Linked DNA regions of Lujinxingia vulgaris. The protein of the gene in region 1 binds, or shares a complex with, the protein of each later gene. Links are inferred from orthologs where the notes say so. Each region holds a gene or a part of one and is shown in the gene's direction. Other genes may lie near its edges.

Region 1 (5,723 bases):
CAGGCCGCTAGACCACGCATGATCGCTTTGATAACGTCGCCGCGCCTATAAGCTCGGTTCAAAGCAGTTGGTTTGAGTCCCAGGAGGAGCGATGTTTAAGAAGGTGTTGATCGCCAACCGTGGCGAGATCGCGGTTCGAGTGATGCGCAGCCTGCGCGAGATGGGGATCGCGACCGTGGCCGTATACTCCGAGGCCGACCGCAAGGCGCTGCACGTGCGCATGGCCGATGAGGCCTATTGTGTGGGACCGGCTCCCAGCGCCGAGAGTTACCTGCGCGCCGAGGTGATCCTGGACGTCGCCAGACAGAGCGGCGCTGAGGCCATTCACCCCGGCTACGGTTTCTTGAGTGAAAACGCCGACTTCGCGCGCGCCTGTGAGGCAGCCGGTATCGCCTTCATCGGCCCCAAACCCTACGCCATTGAGGCGATGGGCGAGAAGACCCGGGCCCGCCAGCTGATGGAGAAGGCCGGGGTGCCGCTTGTGCCGGGCACCAAAGACGCCGTCGAAGATGCGGCCGAAGCGCTGGCGATTGCCGAGAAGATGGGCTTTCCGGTGCTGGTCAAGGCGTCGGCCGGTGGCGGCGGCAAGGGCATGCGCCGGGTCGATGATCCGGCCGAGTTTGTGCAGTCTTTTGAAGGGGCGAGGCGCGAAGCGTTGAGCGCCTTTGGAAATGGTGATGTGTACGTTGAGAAGTACGTGCTCAACCCGCGCCACGTTGAGATTCAGGTCTTGGCCGACGGTCACGGCAACGTCGTGCACCTTTTTGAGCGCGACTGCTCGGTGCAGCGTCGCCACCAGAAGATCATCGAAGAGACGCCCTGTCCGGTGCTCAAAGAAGAGACGCGCCAGCGCATGGGCCAGGTGGCCTGTGATGCGGCGCGCGCCGTCGATTATATCGGCGCGGGCACCGTGGAGTTTCTGCTCGACGCCAACGGCGACTTCTACTTCCTGGAGATGAACACCCGTCTGCAGGTCGAGCACCCCATCACCGAGATGATCACCGGGCTGGACCTGGTGCGCTGGCAGGTGCATATCGCCGCGGGCCACCCGCTCGACTTCGACCAGAGCCAGGTCACTCGCCGGGGCGCGGCGGTGGAGTGCCGCATCTACGCCGAAGATCCCGAAAACAACTTCATGCCTTCGCCGGGTCCGCTGCACGTGCTCAAGACGCCGTCTGGCCCGGGTGTGCGCGAAGACGGCGGGGTGTATGAGGGCGGGGAGGTCACGGTGCATTACGACCCGATGATCGCCAAGCTCATCACCTGGGGCGAAGATCGCCAGCACGCCATCGAGCGCATGCGCCGGGCGCTCTCCGAGTATGTGGTCGGCGGCATCGCCACCAACATCGCGTTTCACCGCGAAGTGCTCGACCACCCCGACTTTGTGAGCGGGGAGTACACCACTGACTTTGTGCCGCGCTGGCTCAAAGAGCGCTCCAAACCGGAGCCGCGCTATGTGCTCGACGCGGAGCTTGTGGCCGTGCTCAGTGCGCATCGCCGCGACGAGGCCTTGAGCCAGGGCGCCGGCGTGCAGGGTGGCGCAGGCGCCGCCAAAAGCGGGCCCGGCAGCCGCTGGAAGGAGCTCGGTCGGATGCGCGCGCTGGGGCGCTGAACCCCTTAAGGCGCCACACCCCGCCACGACATCTTAGCGAACGATTGAGGATGAGAGCATGAGCGAGCGAGTTCAGTATTTTGTGGGCCAGGGCGACGATGAGCGCGCCTGGCAGGTCGAGACCCTCCAGGCGGACATCTACCGCGTCACCTCGCCAGAGGGTGAGTCTTTTGAAGTCAGCGCCTTTGAGGCTGACGCCGCCGGGCTGAGCCTTCTGACCGGGGATCGGGTCATTGAGGCCGATGTGCTTCGCGACGATACGGTCTACGAGGTGCAGATCGATGGGGAGACCCATGCCGTGGAGGTGCTCAACGAGCGTCAGAAGCGCATGAAAGCCGCCGGCGTGGGCGCGCGCGGCTCCGACAGCCCCGAGCTCAAGAGCCCGATGGCCGGCAAGGTCGTCGCTATTTCCGTTGAGGTGGGTCAGGAGGTTGCACCTGGCGAGACGGTGGTCATCGTTGAGGCGATGAAGATGGAGAACGATCTGAAAGCCCACCGCCCCGGTGTGGTCACCGAGGTCGCTGTGAGCGCCGGGCAGGCCGTCGAGATCGGCGACGTGCTGGTGCGCATTGATGATGTGCAATGAGAGTTAAGGGGCGCGCGTTTTGAGCGCGCCGCGGGAGCGAGCATGAGCGAGGAGTCACGCGAAAAAGAGTTCTGGGAGGCGCTGCAAGAGGCCGATACCCGCTGGCGCAAAGAGGTCTTAAACCCTCTGCTGGAGCGCTTTGGCGAGCGCCGCGAGCGCTTTGTGCGCAGCGATGGCGAGGAGGTTGAGGCCGTCTACGGGCCGGAGCACCAGCGCGGCCAGGACTTCTTCAACGACCTGGGTTTTCCGGGAAGTTACCCCTTCACCCGCGGGGTGCAGCCGACGATGTACCGCGGCCGGCTCTGGACGATGCGTCAGTACGCCGGCTTTGGCGACGCGGCGCAGTCCAACGAGCGCTACCGCTACCTGCTCTCCCAGGGGACCACGGGCCTCTCCGTGGCCTTCGATCTGCCCACGCAGATGGGCTACGACTCCGACAGCCCCCGGGCGCGCGGTGAGGTCGGGAAGGTGGGCGTGGCGATCGACTCCATCGCCGATATGGAGGTGCTGCTCGACCAGCTGCCCCTCGATAAGATTTCCACCTCGATGACGATCAACGCCACCGCCTCGACCCTGCTCGCGCTCTATGTGGCGGTGGCCGACAAGCGCGGCATTGACCGCGGCAAGCTGCGCGGCACGATCCAGAATGATGTGCTCAAGGAGTACATCGCCCGCGGCACCTACATCTACCCGCCGCGGCCGAGCATGCGCATCATCACTGACATCTTCGGCTTCTGTCAGGCCGAGGTGCCCAAATGGAACACGGTGAGCATCTCCGGCTACCACATCCGCGAGGCGGGCAGCACGGCGGTGCAGGAGGTCGGATTTACGCTCGCCAACGGCATCGCGTACGTGGAGGCCGCCCAGGCCGCCGGGCTTGATGTCGATGAGTTCGCCGGGCGCCTCTCCTTCTTCTTCAACGTGCATAACAACTTCATTGAAGAAGTCGCGAAGTTCCGCGCTGCGCGTCGCCTGTGGGCGCGCATCATGAAGGAGCGTTTCGGAGCGAAGAAAGAGAGCTCGATGCGACTTCGCTTCCACAGCCAGACGGCCGGCTCGACGCTGACCGCACAGCAACCTCAGGTCAACATCGTGCGCGTGGCGATGCAGGCCCTGGCGTCGGTGATGGGCGGCACGCAGTCCTTGCACACCAACTCCTGGGATGAGGCCCTGGGGCTTCCCACCGAGGCGTCGGCGCTGATGGCGCTGCGCACCCAGCAGGTCATCGCGCATGAGACGGGCGTGGCCGACATTGTCGATCCGCTGGCCGGAAGTTACGCGGTGGAGTCTCTGACCGATGCGATTGAGGAGGGCGCGCGAGACTACATCGAGCGCTACGACGCGATCGGCGGGGCGGTGCAGGCCATTGAGGCGGGCTTTCCCCAGAGTGAGATTCAGGAGGCCGCCTACCAGGCCCAGCTCGCTCAGGAGCGTGGGGAGCAGGTCATCGTGGGCGTCAACCGCTACAAGGCCGAAGAAGAGGCCGCGGTGGCCATCCACCAGATCGATCCGGAGGTGGAGCGGGCGCAGGTCGCAAGGTTGCGCGAACTCAAAGCGTCGCGGGCGGCCTCGGAGGTCGAGCGTTGTCGCGCCGCGCTGGCGAAAGCTGCGCGCAGCGGCGACAACCTGATGCCCCATATCGTCGAGGCGGTCGTGCATAAGGTGACCCTCGGTGAGGTCGCCGATACCCTGCGCGAAGTCTTTGGGGAATACGTAGAGAATGTTGTCTTTTAATGGGGCATCGGCTCGTCATGACCTGGCGAGCGATTTAACCCCTGGCACCCTGAGCGGTGCGCCGGTGCGCCCCCTGACCTGTGCAGGGGGCGTGTTTCGTGGCGCCCCGGTGATGTTCATATCCCGAGAAGGTCCAAGATGTCTGAGCAGCACGATGTGCGTATGTTGCGCGACCACTTCAAAAAAGCGCTGATTCTGGAAAACCCCCACCCCTCGCTGGATCGTTACCTGACGGCGATGGGCATCGAGGTGGAACGCCTCGATGAGTCCGTCACGCTCAATGAGGACGAGGTGGTGCGCATCCTGGAGGAGGGGCAGCACGACCTGCTCTTTAAGCGAAGCCGCTTTGAGGTCAACGAGCGCGTGCTCAAAGCCTCAAAACACCTGGCCGCGGTGATGCTCTGCTGCATCGGCGACGACTCGGTCGACCGGGAGGCCTGCGCGCGCGAGGGCGTGCTGGTGATGAACGATCCGGTGAGCAACGGGCGCTCGGTGGTCGAGATGGTGCTTGGCGAGATGATCTGTCTGGCGCGGCGCATCTTTGATGCGGACCGTGACGGGCGCAGCCACCTGTGGACCAAAAACAGCAAGGAGCGCTACGAGCTCAAGGGTAAGAACCTTGCGATCATCGGGCTTGGCAACATCGGCAAGCAGGTCGCCCAGGTGGCCGAGGCCTTCGGCATGCGGATCTTCTTTTACGACACCCGCGAGCTGGCCCGGGAGGTGGGCATGGCGCTGGGGTGGACGAGCTGTGCGACGATCTCGGAGGCCTTCCGCGTCGCCGATGTGGTCACGGTGCATGTGGGCGCCGAAGATCATCGCGGGCGCAGCAACCGCGACATGATCAGCTACGAGCACCTGGCCAACTTCGGGGCGGACCGCGAGCCTTCGAGCCCGCGCATCTTCATCAACGCGGCGCGCGGCTTTTTGTACAACCCCGAGGATCTCAAGCGCGCGGTCGAAGAGGGGCATGTGCGCCGCGCGGCGGTCGATGTGTTCCCCGAGGAGCCGGGCAGCAGCGATGACCCCTGGTCGAACCCCTACGCGGAGTTTGCCAGCGTGGTCACCACCCCGCATATCGGGGCGGCGACCGAGGAGGCTCAGCCGCGCATCGCCCAGCATGTGGCCAACACCACCCAGCTCTTTCTGGAGCAGGGGCTTGTGCGCGACTGCGTCTTCAGCCCCGGCCAGACCATCGGGGTGGAGACCGACGGGGCGTGCACGATCCTCACGGTGATTCACAGCGATCAGCGTGGCACCAAGAAGGCCGTCGACGACGCGATCTTTGAGGCGGGGCTTAACAACCTGCGCTCCTCGCACCGCGACTTCCCCGACTACGGTTTTGCCTACGAGGTTGCGGCCATCGACCGTCCGCTCGACCCGGGGCAGCTCCATGAGCTTGTGGCGCACGCCCAGGCGCTCACCGGTGATGTGCGCGCGGTGCGCGCGATCCGCCAGATCCCGCTGCGCTCCGAAGGATGCAAAGAGTGAGGTGGTGAGTACGTCGTTGACGTGTTCCGAATAAAAAACGCGCAGCCGGAGCTCCGGCTGCGCGTTTTTTCGTGTTCTAACCTCGGCTCGCCAGGCCTGACCTGAAAACCTCAGACCATGAAGGTATCTTTGAACTGGGTGGTCAGCGTCAGCAGCAGCGCCCCGATGATCGCCGCGGCGATCATCATGCGCGCGCCGTACACAAAGGTCGCCATCAAGGCCTCAAAGGCCTCATCGGCCCGCTCCTCATAACGCTCCGCCAGCGACGCCAGGCGCTCCTCCAGCCGGCCCGTCTCCTCG
Region 2 (5,720 bases), on another replicon or contig:
ACGGCACCAAGGCCTGGATCACCTCCGGCGCCTACGCCGGCGTCTTCCTCGTCTGGGCCCAGACCAGCGTCGATGGCGAAGATCCGGGCATCTCCCTCTTCATCGTCGACCCGACGCTCGAAGGCATCTCGGTGGGGCCGCCCGAAGAGAAGATGGGCCAGCACGCCTCCAACACCGTCTCCCTTGCCTTTGACGACGTACTCATCCCAGCCGATGCGGTGCTCGGTGAGCTCGGCAAAGGCTTTCGCATCGCGATGATGGCGCTTGATGGTGGCCGTATCGGCATCGCCAGCCAGTCCATCGGCATCGCCGACGCCGCGCTGGAGCTCGCCACAGAAGCCGGCGTGGGCAAGCACCCGCAAAGCGCCGACGCCTTCGAGATGATGCACGCCCGCGTGGAAGCTGCCCGACAGCTCACCCTGCGCGCGGCCTGGCTCAAAGAGAGCGGATCGAGCAACTTCTCGCGCGAGGCCAGCATGGCCAAGCTCATGGCCTCGGAGGTCGCCAACGAGGTCGCGCGTCAGTGCCTGGCGCTGGTCGGTCCGGCGGCCGCCGCCTACGACCACCCGCTGGCCAAACTCGTACGCGACGCGCGCGTCACCCGCATCTACGAGGGAACCAGCGAGATCCAGCGCGTTGTCATCGCCCGTGATTTGATCCGAAACGGCGCGGCCTGAGCGCCCCGCTTTACCCCTTAAAGGTGTTGTCTTATGTCCGACGCCAACGCTCCTCATCCCACAACCTACCGCGTGCTCATCGGCAAGCCCGGCCTCGACGGCCACGATCGCGGCGCCAAAGTCATCGCCCGCGCGCTGCGCGATGCGGGCTTCGAGGTCATCTACAGTGGTCTTCATCAGACCCCGGAGATGCTCGTGCGCACCGCCATCCAGGAAGACGTCGACTGCGTGGGGCTCTCCATCCTCTCCGGCGCGCATAACACGCTGATGCCCGAGGTCGTGCGCCTGCTCAACGAGCAAGGCGCCGGCGACATCTTCGTCTTCGGCGGCGGCATCATCCCCGAGCCGGACATCGCCGAGCTCAAAGCCGCCGGCGTGCGCGCGATCTTCACCCCGGGCACGCCTACCACCGAAGTCATCGCGTTTGTGCGCCAGGAATGTGAGCGCAAAAACGCCTGAGCCGCCCCGGCCTCCTCTGCAGTCGAGTCGTTATGAACTTCCAGATCACCGAAGATCAGCAGATCCTGCGCCAGACGGTGCGCCGCTTCGCCGACGAGAGCCTCAGCTCCGACGCCGCGCTCCGAGACCACTCCCCGCAGAGCGCCTGGCCCACAACGCTGGCCGACCTCGGATTGTGGAGCCTGGCGGTGCCCGAGGCCCAGGGCGGCGCAGGCTTCGATCTGCTCACCGGCGCGCTGGCCATCGAGGAGCTCGCCGCGCGCGACGCGTCGGTGGCCTGCGCCGTGGCGCTGACCAACGCGGTGGTGGTCCCGGCGCTGGCCGCAGGCCAGCACCCGTTGCGTGACGCCATCGCCGCCGGAAGCTCGCTGGCCGGCGCAGGTTGGCAGGCGACGAGCGCCGGAGGCGTGCCCGAAACGATCAACATGGCGCCGGCCGGCGCCACCCACCAGGTCAGCCATGAGCTCGATGGTGGGAGCGCCCGCTGGGTTCTCTCGGAGCTGGGGGGGGAGAGCCGCTCCCCCTCGACCGGCCTGCGAGCCTTATCGCAAGCGCCCCTGAGCACATCGGGCGAAAACGATCTTCTCGTGGAGGACCCCGCCCTCGACCGCGAGGCCTACATCCGCACCGGCGCCCTGCTCGCAGCTGTCGGCGTCGGTATCGCCGCCGGCGCGCTTCGCCTGGGGTTGGCCTACGCCGATGAACGCCACCAGTTCAAACGCCCCCTCCACGGCTTTCAGGCCATCCAGTTTAAGCTCGCGACGATGGCCACCGAGGTCGAAGCCGCCCGCCAGCTCACCCACCGCGCCTGCCTGACCGCCTCGCCACGCGACAGCCGCCTGGCGCTGCGCCTGGCAAAAGAATGCGCCTTTAAGGTCGCCGACGAAGCTCTGCAAATCCACGGCGGCTACGGCTACACCCGCGAATACCCCGTGGAGCGCCACTTCCGCGACGCGGTCCAGCTCTCCACCCTCGACCTCTGGGAGCTGCGCTGATGACATCCGCCGACCTCGCCACGCGCATCCTCAACCGTGAGCCGCGCGCTGCCGCACGCCTGATGCGCCTTGTGGACGACGGTGCCCCGGCCGCCCGCGAGGTCCTGGCGCGCCTCTCCCCGCATACCGGCAACGCCTACATCCTGGGCGTCACAGGCAACCCGGGCTCGGGAAAATCGACGCTGGTCAACCGCCTCATTGCCCGCCTTCGCGCCCTCGACCAGACCGTAGGCTGCGTGGCCATCGATCCCACAAGCCCCTTCTCCGGAGGAGCCATCCTGGGCGACCGCGTGCGCATGCAAGAGCACGCGATGGACCCGGGCGTCTTCATCCGCTCGGTGGCCACCCGCGGCAACCTCGGGGGCATCTCCCGCTCCACGCCGGCGATGGTCCAGGTGCTCGACGCGATGGGTTTCGACTGGATCATCGTCGAGACCGTCGGCGTCGGTCAGGACGAGGTCGATATCGTGCGCCTGGCCGACACCAGCGTGGTGGTCCTTGTCCCCGGCCTCGGCGACGACGTGCAGGCCGATAAGGCGGGCCTGATGGAGATCGCCGACATCTTCGCCCTCAACAAAAGCGACGTCGCCGGGCACGCCCGACTTCAGCGCGAGATCCGCGCTATGCTCGCCCTGCACCGCCAGGCGCGCAGCGACGCCGAGAGCTGGTTCCCGCAGATCTGCCCCACCCGGGCAAGCGAGGGCGAAGGCGTGGAGACTCTCGTCGAGACCATCTTCGAGCACCGCGAGTGGCTGGAGGAGTCCGCGCCGCTGGAGCTGCGCCGACGCGAGCGCGCCGAACACCTCATCGCCCTCATTGCGCGCACCGAGCTTCACGCACGCCTTCAACACGCCGCGCAGACCGACCTCATCAAAGAGCTCGCCACACGCCTCGTCGACGGGCAGACCAACCCCTACGCCGCTGCCGACCAGGTACTTGAGGCCATCCTCAAAGCGTCCTCCTGAAACGCCATGAGCCCCGGAGAAAACCTCCGGGGCTCATGGTTTTTTTACGCTTACGAAGCGGCGTTTTACAACGCGGAAGGCATCGTCGAGACCGACGCAGCGCGCACCATCGCCTCGGTGCCCAGCGCCCCTTCATCCAACGACGGGCTGATGTCGATCACCTCACCGGGACGCCCCTGCGAGCCGATGGTCTCCACCGCGCTCACGATCGGGTCGAGCGCCCCGATAGCCCACTGGTTCAAGTCAAAGTTGAACACCAGGGTCTGCTCTCCGGGGCTCAGCTCCACATTGGAGAGCGCAAAAAAGATGGCCCGCTGACTCTCGTAATGAAAGGGCGTCCAGCTCTCATCGATCGTCCAGGCGCGCGTGCGCTCAAAGGGAAGCGGCAGAGGGTTGCCATCCTCGTCTTCGCCGCCGACCTTCCCCATCGCGCTATCGCCGTAACGCACAAGGCCGTTGAGCTCCAGGCTTCCCACCGGGAGGTCCAGGCCCTCCTCCTCGTTGAGCACATCGCGCTCCTCCGGACTCAGCGGCTCCAGTCGCACGCTGACCAGATAACGGCCGGTTTGAGGAAACTCCACCGCGTGCCCCCGAATCGCAGTCTCCCCTTCGGAAAGATCAAAACTCAGACCAAAGGGTTGCGTCGTAGAGTACGCGACCTCCGAGCCTATGACCGGCTGCAGGCGAATCTCGGTGATCGTCAGTCCAACCTCCTCCAGGATCAGCTCTTCGGGGAGCTCCCCGATCCCGCTGAGCCGAAACTCGGGGGTCACCACCGCCGCCTGACTTCGCGCATCAACCGGCGAATGTTCTCCTTGAGCGTCAGGCGCCGCCTCTCCGCAGGCTATGACGCCACTCAACATCAGCATTGCCAGAAGTCGTCTTTTCATAGCCTCACCCTACCAGCTCTTCTTTAAGCGCCGTCAGCTCCGGCGACGCATTAATGATCTGACTCAAACGCGGGCGTTTCAGCTGAAGAATCTCTGCAGCCCGGGTGATGTTGCCCCCGGTCTCCTCCAACGCTCGCTTGATGCACTCGTGTTCCAGTCGTTTCTTGAGGCGGCTCAACGAGAGACCGTCGGCGACGATCTGCTCAATCAGCGCCTCCTCCGGATCGACAAAGGCCTCGGGGCTGAGCACCTCCCCACCGGCCTGCGGCACACCACCGACCGGCTCCGCTGGCCGTGACGCAATCGAAATCTCGGGCAGCGTCTCATCGACCTCGGCGCTCGCAAAAAAGTCGCCAAACTCATCGAGGTGACGCATCTCCACGCGCTCGCCCTCCACAAAGAGAAGCACGCTTCGCACGAAGTTCTCCAACTCGCGAATATTACCCCGCCAGCGGTAGCGCGCCAGAAACTGCACAACCTCGGGAGCAAACGCGGGCGCCCGACCATCCTTGCTGAACTTCGTCGCGAAATGGTCGAGTAGTAGCGGGATATCCTCGCGCCGCTCACGCAACGCCGGAAGCTCGATCACAAAGCCTTTCAGCCGGTAATAAAGATCAAGGCGGAAGAGTCCCCGCTCCACAAGCTCTTCCAGGTCGCGGTTGGTCGCGGCGACGACGCGCACATCGACACTGAGCGTCTCGGTGCCGCCCACGCGCTCAAACGTGCCCTCCTGAAGAACCCGCAAGAGCGCCACCTGCGTCTTCGCCGAGATATCACCGATCTCATCGAGAAAAAGCGTCCCGCCGTCGGCGACCTCAAAGAGGCCCTCCTTCTGGCGCATCGCTCCGGTGAACGCGCCTTTCTCATGACCGAAGAGCTCGCTGAGCAAGAGCTCCTCCACAAACGCCGCGCAGTTCACCTTCACAAAGGGTTGAGACGCGCGCGGGCTCTGGCGATGAATCGCCGCCGCCGCGAGCTCTTTACCGGTTCCCGACTCCCCGCTGAGCAGAACGGTCGTCTCCCCCGGCCCCACCCTGTCAATCGAACGGAAGACCTGCATCAAACGCGCATCCCGCCCGATCATCTCGGAGTAGCGCGCGCGCCAGGCGAGGAAGGTCGGATCATCCTGGGGCGCAACCTCGCCATCGCTGACCACGACCTGCTGCGCCGGCACGACCACATCTTCGGGAAGTTGACCGTCAAAGGTTTGAAAAAGCTCCACGAGCTGTCGATGCACCGGCACCGCATAAAAACTCGCTCGATACGCCTCGGGCACCCGACTCGCGCGCTCGCGCAGGTCGGCCAGCGCCCGCTCGACCACGAGCATCGCCCGGTCTCGCTCACCGGCCTCCTCCCAGGCTTCGGCACACGCGACGCTGGCATCAATCGCGTCTCGAAAAAGCCCAAGGGCACGCAGGTCACCCACCACATCCTTGAGCGTTTCGGCGCGCTCACGCCCTTCCATCAAACGAGCCGTGACCTTGCGATACAACGCCTCACTCTGCGCATCACCCTCAACGCGCACGTCATCGAGAACCTGACGCGCGCGCTCTCGCTGCCCCAGCAACATCAAGGCTTCGGCGCGACGCAGGCGCATCTCCACCGCGTAGAGGCGAGGGGCCGCCGAGAGCGCCTCTTCGGCGCGTGCAAGCTCGCTGACGGCCTCATCAAGGCGCCCCTGGTCGAGCAGCAGTTGTCCTCGCAGCATCGCCGACCAGCGGCCCGCAAAATGCC

What was found.
Region 2: the proteins of FRC98_RS14995 (region 1) and meaB are in contact, whole or in part, in a crystal structure (PDB 8DPB), measured with the Methylorubrum extorquens proteins. The link is inferred for Lujinxingia vulgaris from one-to-one orthologs. Residues at the interface, in SOR27001.1 of Methylorubrum extorquens: Glu577, Glu578, Asn579, Asp580, Gly581, Arg582, Arg583, Arg585, His596, Ala604, Ser605, Ala608, Asp609, Gly611, Phe612, Asp613, Val614, Asp615, Ile616, Gly617, Pro618, Leu619, Glu625, Arg628, Gln629, Val631, Glu632, Asn633, Asp634, Glu661; in SOR26638.1 of Methylorubrum extorquens: Arg20, Ala21, Ala24, Arg25, Thr28, Ser32, Arg33, Arg34, His37, Thr98, Gly99, Gly100, Ser101, Ile102, Leu103, Lys106, Thr107, Ala110, Ala113, Ile114, Asp115, Arg116, Ala118, Phe119, Ile120, Arg121, Pro122, Pro124.

The regions. Positions count from the first base shown.
Region 1 is NZ_VOSM01000007.1:259,553-265,275, forward strand. What follows is about bases 1,594-4,586. They hold FRC98_RS14995 (acyl-CoA mutase large subunit family protein), read left to right. Parts: upstream 1,594-2,240; coding sequence 2,241-3,932; downstream 3,933-4,586. Other genes in these bases: accC (acetyl-CoA carboxylase biotin carboxylase subunit), read left to right, coding at 1,594-1,612; FRC98_RS14990 (acyl-CoA carboxylase biotin carboxyl carrier protein subunit), read left to right, coding at 1,671-2,198; FRC98_RS15000 (NAD(P)-dependent oxidoreductase), read left to right, coding at 4,071-4,586. Outside these bases: more of accC, read left to right, coding at 92-1,593; more of FRC98_RS15000, read left to right, coding at 4,587-5,423; FRC98_RS15005 (type II secretion system F family protein), read right to left, coding at 5,534-5,723. UniProt on the Escherichia coli protein: Catalyzes the interconversion of succinyl-CoA and methylmalonyl-CoA. Could be part of a pathway that converts succinate to propionate.
Region 2 is NZ_VOSM01000003.1:187,326-193,045, reverse strand. The notes cover bases 1,124-4,113. They hold meaB (methylmalonyl Co-A mutase-associated GTPase MeaB), read left to right. Parts: upstream 1,124-2,130; coding sequence 2,131-3,096; downstream 3,097-4,113. Other genes in these bases: FRC98_RS07790 (sigma 54-interacting transcriptional regulator), read right to left, coding at 3,991-4,113; FRC98_RS07795 (hypothetical protein), read right to left, coding at 3,162-3,986; FRC98_RS07805 (acyl-CoA dehydrogenase family protein), read left to right, coding at 1,169-2,131; FRC98_RS07810 (cobalamin B12-binding domain-containing protein), read left to right, coding at 1,124-1,136. Also shown: FRC98_RS07815 (acyl-CoA dehydrogenase family protein), read left to right, coding at 1-677; more of FRC98_RS07810, read left to right, coding at 711-1,123; more of FRC98_RS07790, read right to left, coding at 4,114-5,720. UniProt on the Escherichia coli protein: Binds and hydrolyzes GTP. Likely functions as a G-protein chaperone that assists AdoCbl cofactor delivery to the methylmalonyl-CoA mutase (MCM) ScpA and reactivation of the enzyme during catalysis.